DNA from 3 places in the Lysinibacillus sp. FJAT-14222 genome. Region 3 is predicted to be linked to each of the others. Evidence: riboswitches for the same ligand, from Rfam matches in the RefSeq annotation. Region 3 holds a riboswitch; each other region holds the start of a gene.
What was found. A riboswitch is a leader RNA that binds a small molecule or an ion and turns the genes downstream of it on or off. The one in region 3 is predicted to bind S-adenosylmethionine.
Positions count from the first base shown of each region.

Region 1: linked by a shared signal. The riboswitch ahead of AN161_RS27420 (YezD family protein) and the one ahead of AN161_RS16065 (MetQ/NlpA family ABC transporter substrate-binding protein) in region 3 are both predicted to bind S-adenosylmethionine.
Region 2: linked by a shared signal. The riboswitch ahead of AN161_RS04515 (methionine ABC transporter ATP-binding protein) and the one ahead of AN161_RS16065 (MetQ/NlpA family ABC transporter substrate-binding protein) in region 3 are both predicted to bind S-adenosylmethionine.

Region 1 is NZ_LIYL01000016.1:58,551-61,831, reverse strand. Features, by position in the region: gene AN161_RS07120 (phosphopantothenoylcysteine decarboxylase) at 1-672, shown strand, start outside; gene AN161_RS07115 (TetR/AcrR family transcriptional regulator) at 782-1,375, shown strand; SAM riboswitch class I at 1,776-1,870, shown strand; gene AN161_RS27420 (YezD family protein) at 1,940-2,095, shown strand; gene AN161_RS07110 (flavin reductase family protein) at 2,480-2,968, opposite strand; gene AN161_RS07105 (VOC family protein) at 3,196-3,281, shown strand, end outside.
Region 2 is NZ_LIYL01000010.1:137,250-140,530, reverse strand. Features, by position in the region: gene AN161_RS04520 (methionine ABC transporter permease) at 1-630, opposite strand, end outside; gene AN161_RS04515 (methionine ABC transporter ATP-binding protein) at 620-1,648, opposite strand; SAM riboswitch class I at 1,933-2,037, opposite strand; gene AN161_RS04510 (thioredoxin family protein) at 2,094-2,405, opposite strand; gene AN161_RS04505 (hypothetical protein) at 2,421-2,762, opposite strand; gene gcvH (glycine cleavage system protein GcvH) at 2,948-3,281, opposite strand, start outside.
Region 3 is NZ_LIYL01000038.1:11,148-14,428, forward strand. Features, by position in the region: gene AN161_RS16060 (ATP-binding cassette domain-containing protein) at 1-971, opposite strand, end outside; gene AN161_RS16065 (MetQ/NlpA family ABC transporter substrate-binding protein) at 1,075-1,908, opposite strand; SAM riboswitch class I at 1,996-2,101, opposite strand; gene AN161_RS30650 (hypothetical protein) at 2,223-2,366, shown strand; gene AN161_RS16070 (pyridoxal phosphate-dependent aminotransferase) at 2,497-3,281, opposite strand, start outside.

The DNA.
Region 1 (3,281 bases), on a different contig from region 3:
GGGACATTACGAGGTAAGACCGTACTCATTACAAGTGGGGGAACACTTGAAAAATGGGATCGTGTGCGTGGGCATACGAATTTATCAAAAGGGTCGATGGGCTGTTATTTAGCTGAGGCGGCACTAGCGGCTGGGGCAAACGTATTGTATATGCATGGTTATTTTGCGCAGCTGCCAACAAACAAAGATAAAATGCGTACCATTCGATTTGAAGGTATAGAAGATTTAGGCGAGAAAGTTCGACATGCTGTTCAGGAAGAAAAGGTGGATATCGTTATTATGGCTGCTGCTGGTTCTGATTGGCTCATTGATAAAGTATATGACCAATCAGGGAATTTAATGGAGGAAGCAGGTAAAATGCCATCTGATGAGCCACCTATTATTCACTTTAAAAAGGCGCCTAAAGTATTAGGTCAAATAAAAGAGTGGCAGCCGAATGTTACTTTAGTAGGCTTTAAACTCGAGGCAACAGATGATGAGGATTTTTTACTGTCCCGCGCACGTCTACGGATGGAGTCGGCCAACGCTCAGTTTATGGTAGCTAATAGCTCACAGTCTTTATATGGAGGAGATGAGCCACACTGGATTGTACCGGCTGAAGGCGAACCAATAAAGATTATGGGCAAGCAAAAAACAGCGAAAGCATTAATGGATTTTTTACAAAATGATTAAAGAGAAAACTGTGTAGGCAAAGATCTGCACAGTTTTTGTTTTATTATTGTTTTAGGTAATGATTTAGATTATTATTTACTAAACGTTAGGTAAAAAATGGAGGGGTCATATGGGTAATTCAGAACAAACATTTAAAAAAATTTTAGAAGTTGCGTACGTTATGTTTTCTGAAAATGGATTTGATAAAACAAGTCTATCCATGATTGCTAAAGAGGTAGGGATATCCAAACCAGCTATCTACTATTATTTTCAATCTAAAGATCAACTAATTGAATATTTGTTTGAAGAAATCTATAAAGAAATTAAACTTGAAATTACATTTAATTATACAGACATTTCGAAGGACAATCTAATACAAAAGCTATTGGAAATTGGCTACATGTCAATTGAGCAACAGGAAAAAGACATACATTTTAATAAAATATTTAATCAATATATGCTGTTAGCTTCCCGAGATGAAAAATATATGAAAAGGCTTTTAGAGCTCCAAGCATGTTTTTTAGACGGCTTTTATGATTTATTGAAATACGCTGTACAAATTGAGGCAATTTGCGATTCAAATATTAAAGCAAAAGCTCATATGCTTGCGATGGTCTACGATAATATCGGCAATTTTATGTTGACTGGAATTGAATTAGATTATAAAGAGATATGGCAGGAAGCTGTAGATAGTGTGTTCAGAGAGCAAAAAGGGAAAATATAGAGAAGCAGCTACAATAGAGGTCTGATTGAATAGATTTTGAGAAATGTAACAAGGTAAAGATAATTCCATAAGGATTTCTAAAAAACATGTTTGCAATAAAATGTCAGTGTAACATTAGTGTAGTGAGTTTTTTTGGATAAATTTTACACTTTTTGAATTAGAAATGAAGTAATGGAATAAAATAATTTCTGTATGTGGGCTAACTAAACAATGGTTAGCCCTTTATTTTTATTTTCATTCAGCAAATGTTTTTTGTAACGACAGCGGCAATTACGCCGAGGCGAAATCGATATTAAAATACTTCTTTTTACTCAATTACATAGTATTCAGCTAGGTTTTGTAATATTTATATTGACAATAGGTTTTCAGAATTATAGAATTATTTCCAAGAAACGTAATATTCCTATCAAAAGAAGTGGAGGGACTTGACCCATAAAGCCTCGGTGATCATTATTGTAGGCGCCAAATCCAACAGAGCTATCTGAGAGATAAGGGGGCTATGAATCAATTTGATGCGTTGGCCTCTTTTGTACAAAAAAGAATGAAAAAGAAGGGGTGAATCGGATGACTCAACAGGCAAAGGTAGATGACAAAAAACTAGAGGCAATTGCAAAGGCAATTCAACATTTAGAATTTGGAGAAGTACACATTACGATTCAAGATGGTGTCATTGTTCAAATTAACAGACTTGAAAAGCAGAGATTTCCACAGAAAAAGTAAACAATATGATGACAGTTGACCAGATCTTTGAGGACCACAAGCAGGATTATTTCCTTCGTTTATTTGTGGCCTTTTTTGTTTAGCGGCTGGCTAAAGGAGCGGGTTACTTGTTCATTGTAGTAGGGTGGTTTTGGTGTTAGTCTGAAAAATAGGGTTGATGATTAGCATATCACCTTCCGTGGGAGAAATAATAAAACTACTGAAAATAGGTATCATATATTTTCAACATTACCCCATCAATTAAATAAAGTTTAAAAACAGTTACTTTTAATTCATAAATTCAAGTATGGCTAAATATTCAGCAATTGTATATGATACAAAAAACAGGATTGATTTCGACGAATCATCCTGTTTTTGCATGTATTCTACTTACTTGAAGATGTTTTATTCATAAAAACTATTAGGGATTTCACCAATATGTCTACGATGATAGAGTAGGGGCTCCTTCTGTGCATTATCAATTTCTATGACCTGCCCAATAAGTATCGTATGATCTCCCGCATCGATTTGCTGAAATGTTTTACATTGTAAAGTGGCTACTGTATCGTGTAAAATCGGAAGACCGTGAACGGAAGTTGACCACTTTGCCTGAGCGAAACGATCCGGTATTTTACTTGAAAATAGCGTACATAAATGCTCCTGATTGCTCGCTAAAATATTGACAGCAAACTTGTCGGCTGCTGTAAAATATGGATGCAGCTGTGATTTTTTATCGAGCGACCATAAAATAAGGAGTGGATCTATGGAGACTGACGCAAAGGAATTGACAGTTATGCCAATAGGTTCATCTGCATCATTACAAGCTGTGACAACCGTAACGCCTGTTGGATAATTACCTAATGCTAATTTAAAAGCTGCTACTCTGTCTGTCATTCTAATCACCTCTTGATATTTTATGTGAATATACCATTGATTTATGGAAATGAAAAACCTTTTTTGATTAACCATCTGCACGGTAGTTATTTCGTCGCGTGCATCTAAAAATAGTCATCACAAAATATAGTAACTCCTTAATAATTGGAATATTCTTAATTTTATTTTAAACCAATAAAACTAACAGGTAAAGTATATAATAGAGTGAAAAAAGAGGGGGTTTAGTCATGACATTATATTTTGACCATCTAGTTCACCAAGTTCAATCACCAGAAAATACACAGGTTTTCTTAAACAAACGCAATATCCATAC
Region 2 (3,281 bases), on a different contig from region 3:
CCATTGAATAATAAATACTACTATTAAGATTAAAATAGTTGCCATTAATGTCACATCTTCGCGATTACGTTGGAAGCCGTCTAAAAAGGCTAAGTTTCCTAGACCGCCAGCACCGATAATACCTGCCATCGCAGTATAGCCAACAAGTGCTACAGCCGTTACAGTAACACCAGAAATAAGAGCTGGTAATGATTCTGGAATTAATACTTTCCAAATAATCGTTGACGTTTTAGCACCCATTGAACGAGCTGCTTCAATAACACCTTTATCAATTTCCCGTAAGGCAATTAATACCATTCGTGCATAGAATGGTGCAGCCCCTATAATTAGTGCTGGTAAAGCTGCATTTGCTCCACGAATTGTGCCAAGTAAAAATTTTGTAAATGGAATTAATAAGATAATCAAAACGATAAATGGAATAGAACGGAAAATGTTAACGATTGAGCCTGTTAAAAAGTTAACAAGTTTATTGGCCCATAGTTGGTTTGGACTTGTTAAAAATAATAAGATCCCAATTACTAATCCAAGTATAAATGTGATAACCGTAGAGATTGTTGTCATGTACAATGTTTCATACGTAGCGTCCCACATTTTTTCCCAGTCGACGTTCGGAAAAAGACTAGTTAACATTTGCAATCACCTCCGTTTGTACTTCGACTGTATTTAAGTAGCTAAGTGCAGCAGCAACATTCGCCTCTGAGCCATCGATTTGCACAACAAGTGTACCGTACGCGCCATTTTTCGTTTGCGAAATATTACCATGTACAATACTTACTTCCACATCAAACTGTTTTACAAGATGTGAAATGACAGGTTGCTCTGTTTTTTCTCCTACAAAAACTAGTTTGACAAGTTGTCCATTAGGATAATTTGCTTTAATTTGTGCCACAGTTTCCTGTGTTTCCTTCGTATCTGTAATTTGAGAAACGAATTTTTTCGTAATAGCTGCTTGTGGAGCTTGGAATACTTGTAATACTTCACCACGTTCTACAATTTCTCCAGCTTCCATAACTGCTACACGATGACAAATTTTGCGAATAACGTGCATTTCATGTGTGATTAACACAATCGTTAAACCTAATCGTTCGTTAATATCGACAAGGAGATCAAGGATAGCATCTGTTGTCTCCGGATCGAGTGCAGATGTTGCCTCATCACATAACAATACCTCTGGATCATTAGCTAGCGCACGAGCAATACCTACACGTTGCTTTTGTCCCCCTGATAGTTGGGATGGATATGCTTTAGCGCGCCCTTCTAAGCCAACTAATGTGATCAATTCTTTCACACGTGCTTCACGTTGTGCCTTTGGAACACCTGCGATTTCTAGTGGGAAAGAGATGTTTTCTTCAACAGTTCTAGACCAAAGTAAATTGAAATGCTGGAAAATCATACTAACCTTTTGTCTAGCATCTCTGAGCTTTTGCCCCTTTATGGATGAAAATTCTTGATTGTTAACCGTCACCGTACCAGATGTAGGCTTTTCTAAACCATTTAACAAACGAATCATTGTACTTTTACCAGCGCCACTATAGCCGATAATGCCAAAAATTTCACCTTTATTGATAGAAAGGTTGACGTCTTTGACTGCTGTTAATTCGCCATTCGCGGTTTTGTATTTCTTTGTAATATTTTGAAGCTGGATCATAGCGAATTCTCCTTTTCTTCTTATATCAATTATGCCTCGGCATAATTGCGTCCGGAATCGGCTTTGTGCTTAGGCCTGCATGATGCAGGTCAATTAGCCGTTATCGCATGGATGCGATGGTTTTAGGCTAATATCCCCTAAGAACTCCTTTCCGATTCCATGACATCCGCCGGAGGCTTTAACTTCTTTCAGCGGGTGTTTGGACACCCGCTGAAAGAAGTTAAAAAAACCCCTTCACTTATAGACAAGTAGAAGGGGTCACGTAACTTATACGCTAAACCGTTCTCTCATCTTTCAAAGATAAAATCTTTGGGTGATTTGGCACCTTTTCACATTGTGATGGTTGCCGGGCTTCATAGGGCACTTCCCTCCGCCGCTCTTCATAAGAGTTCGATATATTTAATGTTTTAGTAATATATTTGTTACTTTACCATGCTCATAAAATTCAGTCAATTGATTTTTTTAATAATTCGTATAAAAATGGTACGGATTGGAATGCATAGATTTTTTCTGTCACTTTTCCGCCATCGCAGACGAGTAAACATGGTACACTTTCGATTTTATTATCAAAAGCGATTTGCTCTAAAAAATTAATATTTGCTTTGCCCATTTTTAGCTGTGGCAGTAATTGCTCGATAATCGTCATCATTTTCGATGCTACTGCACACGTTCCGCACATAGGCGTATATAAATAAAAGGCAGCTTTTTCACCCGACTGTACAGCCGCGTCCCACTGCTCTTTTGACCATTCTTCCATCTTTTTCACGCAACCTTACAAAATATATTCATTATGGATTGAGAAATGTGCACGAAGCAATATCATCGCTAACACTTTTCTCGGAGTTGTCTCAACTTCTTTATATGTTGGCATCGTACGTAAATGCTCTGCCTCTGGATAATGTCTGTCCATTAATGCCCGTAGCTTATCACCCGATGTATCTGCATCAAAAAATGTATAAAGTTCCCAGCTCTCATATGGATCGAGTAGCTCTTCTAATTGATGCACACCAATTGTGCCATTCGTACAAAGTATTATAACATCCTCACTTAAAATAGGCTCTATTTGAAGCTTATCCGAACGGCCTTCGACAATTAAGCATTTTCCCTCGAACATCACGCCACCCCCATTTAGACATATCCCTTCTAGTCCATTATATCAATTACGCTCTGTCGCTGATAATGTTAGACACCCATTGATAAGAGGCTATACTTGCCTTCATCTCACCAGTTATAGTGGCAGGATGATTGAAGATAATAAAAAACGCCGGTGATTTCCGACGTTTTTTATTATGGCTTGTCTTATTCAGCAATCATTTCTTCGTATTGCTCTGCTGTCATAAGTTTTTCAATTTCTGATGCGTCAGCAGGCTCTACAACGACCATCCATGCTTTTTCATATGGTGATTCATTAACGAATTCTGGGCTATCTTCTAAATCTGCATTTACTTCAACTACTGTACCTGAGATTGGTGCGTATAATTCAGAAACTGTTTTTACAGATTCTACACTACCGAATGGATCGTCTGTTTTGATTTCATCGCCAACTTGTGGAAGTTCAACGAAAACGATATCTCCAAGTTCAGATTGTGCGAAGTGAGAAATACCGATACGTACTTTACCATCTTCTACTTTT
Region 3 (3,281 bases):
TAATTGAGTGCTTTTTCTACGACATGAGCCTCACCGTGTAAATGCACGACAATATTACCGACAATGCCGTTTTTTAATTCAATGATATTAGCTGTTAAGATATTTGGTTGTACATCATAAACTTTGCTCACTTCTGCAAGTAAAGGTTTCCCGGTACTTTCACCAAGGAATGTTAAACGAATCACACTTCCTGAGACATTTAATTGCTTGATAAGGGAAGGCGATAAATTGCGTTGAGAAATGGTATTTAAAAACTTACGTGTCGTTAAATGCTGAGGCTTCGAAAATAGTTCTATAGCAGAGCCATATTCTACAACCTTCCCTGATTCAAGAACGGATACATCATCGCAAATTTTTTGAATAACATTCATTTCATGTGTAATGAGTAAAATAGTGATGCCGAGCTCACGATTAATTTTCAAGAGAAGCTCAAGAATAGCGTCAGTTGTTTCAGGATCGAGAGCACTCGTCGCTTCATCACTGAGCAAAATCTCAGGCTCTTGGGCAAGGGCACGTGCAATAGCGACCCGCTGCTTTTGACCACCTGAAAGCTGGCTAGGATAGCTATCTAATTTCTCTGTTAAGCCAACAATTTCTGCATATTGTGCAACGCGATTTTTCACTTCAGAGTCGTTATAGCCTAGAAGCTTTAATGGTACCGCGATATTGTTGTAAACAGTCGCTGTTTTCAAGAGATTAAAATGCTGGAAGATCATCCCGATTTTTTGACGTGTTTTGCGAAGGTCATTTAGAGAAAGGGAAGTAATATCTACATTGTCGATCAATACTTTTCCTGTTGTTGGTCGCTCTAATAAATTAACACAGCGAATAAGAGTACTTTTTCCTGCACCGCTGTAGCCAATAACTCCATGAATTTCACCTTTTTTGACATGCAAGTTAATACCATCTACTGCTTTGACGATACCTTTTTTAGTTTTAAATTCTTTTGTTATATTTTCTAATTGAATCATACTGTGATATCTCCTTTCTAAGCCCTTCTTAAAGCAAGAATCTGCTAGTTTTCCGTAGAAGTCTCGCAGATCCTCGATTGTATGAAAGGTCCTTAATCGTCACTTACCAGCCCGGAATAACAGAACCCTTGAATTCTTCTTCAATAAATTTGCGTACTTCATCAGATTGATAAGCTTCAACGAATTTTTTGATCGTTGGGTCATCTTCGTTTTCAGCACGGACTGCAATGTAATTCACATAAGGAGAGTCAGTAGATTCTAAAAGGATGGAATCTTTTTTAGGATTAATGCCAGCATCAAGAGCAAAGTTCGTATTAATAGCTGCCACATCTACTTCACTAAGCTGCTTAGGAATTTGTGCAGCCTCCAATTCAATGAATTTGAAATTCTTTTTGTTTTCTTCCACATCGCGAATAGATGCTGTTAAGTCTGCACCTTCTTTTAATTTAATGATGCCTGCTTCTTGAAGGACAAATAGAGCACGAGCCCCGTTTGTTGGATCATTTGGTAATCCGAATGTTGCACCATCAGGAATCTCATCGAATGATTTATATTTCTCAGAGTATAAGCCCATAGGATTTAAAATTGTTTTTCCTACTGGCACTAAATCTGTTTTGTGATCTTTGTTAAATGCGTCGAGGAATGGCTTGTGTTGATAGCTGTTTACATCAAGATCACCCTCGGCTAACGATGTATTTGGTAAAACATAATCAGAGAACGTTTTTAGTTCAACCTCTAAGCCATTTTCTTTGGCAACTTTTGCAACAATCTCTGTAATTTGTTCGTGTGGACCAGAAGTCACACCCACTACAATTTTATTTTCATTAATAGCCTTATCTTGACTATCTTTACTGTCTTCTTTAGTACCGCAGCCTACTAATGCTGCTACCAATGTGAGACTCGCTAAACCTAGTAAAAATTTGTTTTTCTTTTTCATGAGAAAACCTCCAATGTTGTTTTATCGGTAGTTAAAAATAAAAAAAACTCTCTTATAAACTAAGAGAGGCTCATGAAAAAACGTCCTCTCTTATCTATCAAACGATGATCGTTTGCAGGATTTAGCACCTTCCTTAAAAAAAGGAGGTTGCCGAGCTTCATAGGGCCAGTCCCTCAGCTACTCTTGATAAGAGATTTATAATATTTTTTTGTAAATCCGATAGAACTAATATAAATTATTGGTTATGGTAAGTCAATGGAATTTTTGAAATTTTTTATTTTATTATAATATTTCATCAAGGAAGAAGGCTTGGAATGTCAGTGAGAGTCAACTATGGTGTGGGTTCATTTGGAAGGATTATTAGTGCACTATTAGGGTGTTGTGTCCGGCGGAATGTTGTTATCACAGCTGATGTTGTTCTAGCAGAAGTACAGGGGATTCAGCATATTCGACAGTAAACGGGGCATGTCCAATGTTATCCGCTAGAAGAAGGGCTAGAGCTACCAAGGAAGATAATGAGATGAAAAAACTGTCCCATAGCAAGTGTGAGCTAATGGGACAGTTTTTGGATAGAGGGAAATCAAATACTTATGCGTTAAATAAGTTTAATTTTTCAATTCTACTGATCGCTTCGCGTAAGCGTTCTTCACTAACAAGTAAACCGACCCGCACATAGCCTTCACCATATTCACCGAAACCATTACCTGCCGCTACTGCGATATCAGCTTTGTCGAGTAATACATCAGCAAACTGCTCGCTTGTATAACCTAATGGAACAGGGAGCCATGCAAAGAAAGAGCCCTTCGGTGCGGTTACTTGCCAACCAATTCGCTGTGCTTCCTCGATCAGAACATTTCGTCGACGCTCATAAGTCGCTCTTAGCTCATCCGCGCAATTCTGAGATGCTGTAAGGGCAACCGCTGCTGCTTGTTGCACAGCAGGGAATTGACTACAAAATAGATGATCTTGAATAAGATTAATAGCCGCAATAATATCAGCGTTACCAACTGCAAAACCAATGCGCCAGCCTGCCATATTATACGTTTTAGATAAAGTATACATTTCGATGCCGACCTCTTTGGCACCTTCTGCTTGCAGGAAGCTATTAGGTTTATTGCCGTCAAATCCAATTGCTCCGTAAGCGAAATCATGTGAGACGATAATGTTGTGCTCTTTAGCAAAGCGCACTGTTTCCTCGAAAAATTCAAGTGTTGCAGTGCCGCCAGTTGGGTTATTCGGGTAATTTAAATAAAGAAGCTTAGCCTTTTCTTTTACGTCATCGGATAAAGCATGATAATCAGGCAGAAAATTATTTTTTGCAAAAAGCGGCATGACTTCAAAATTAACATCACCTAATACAACACCTGATAAGT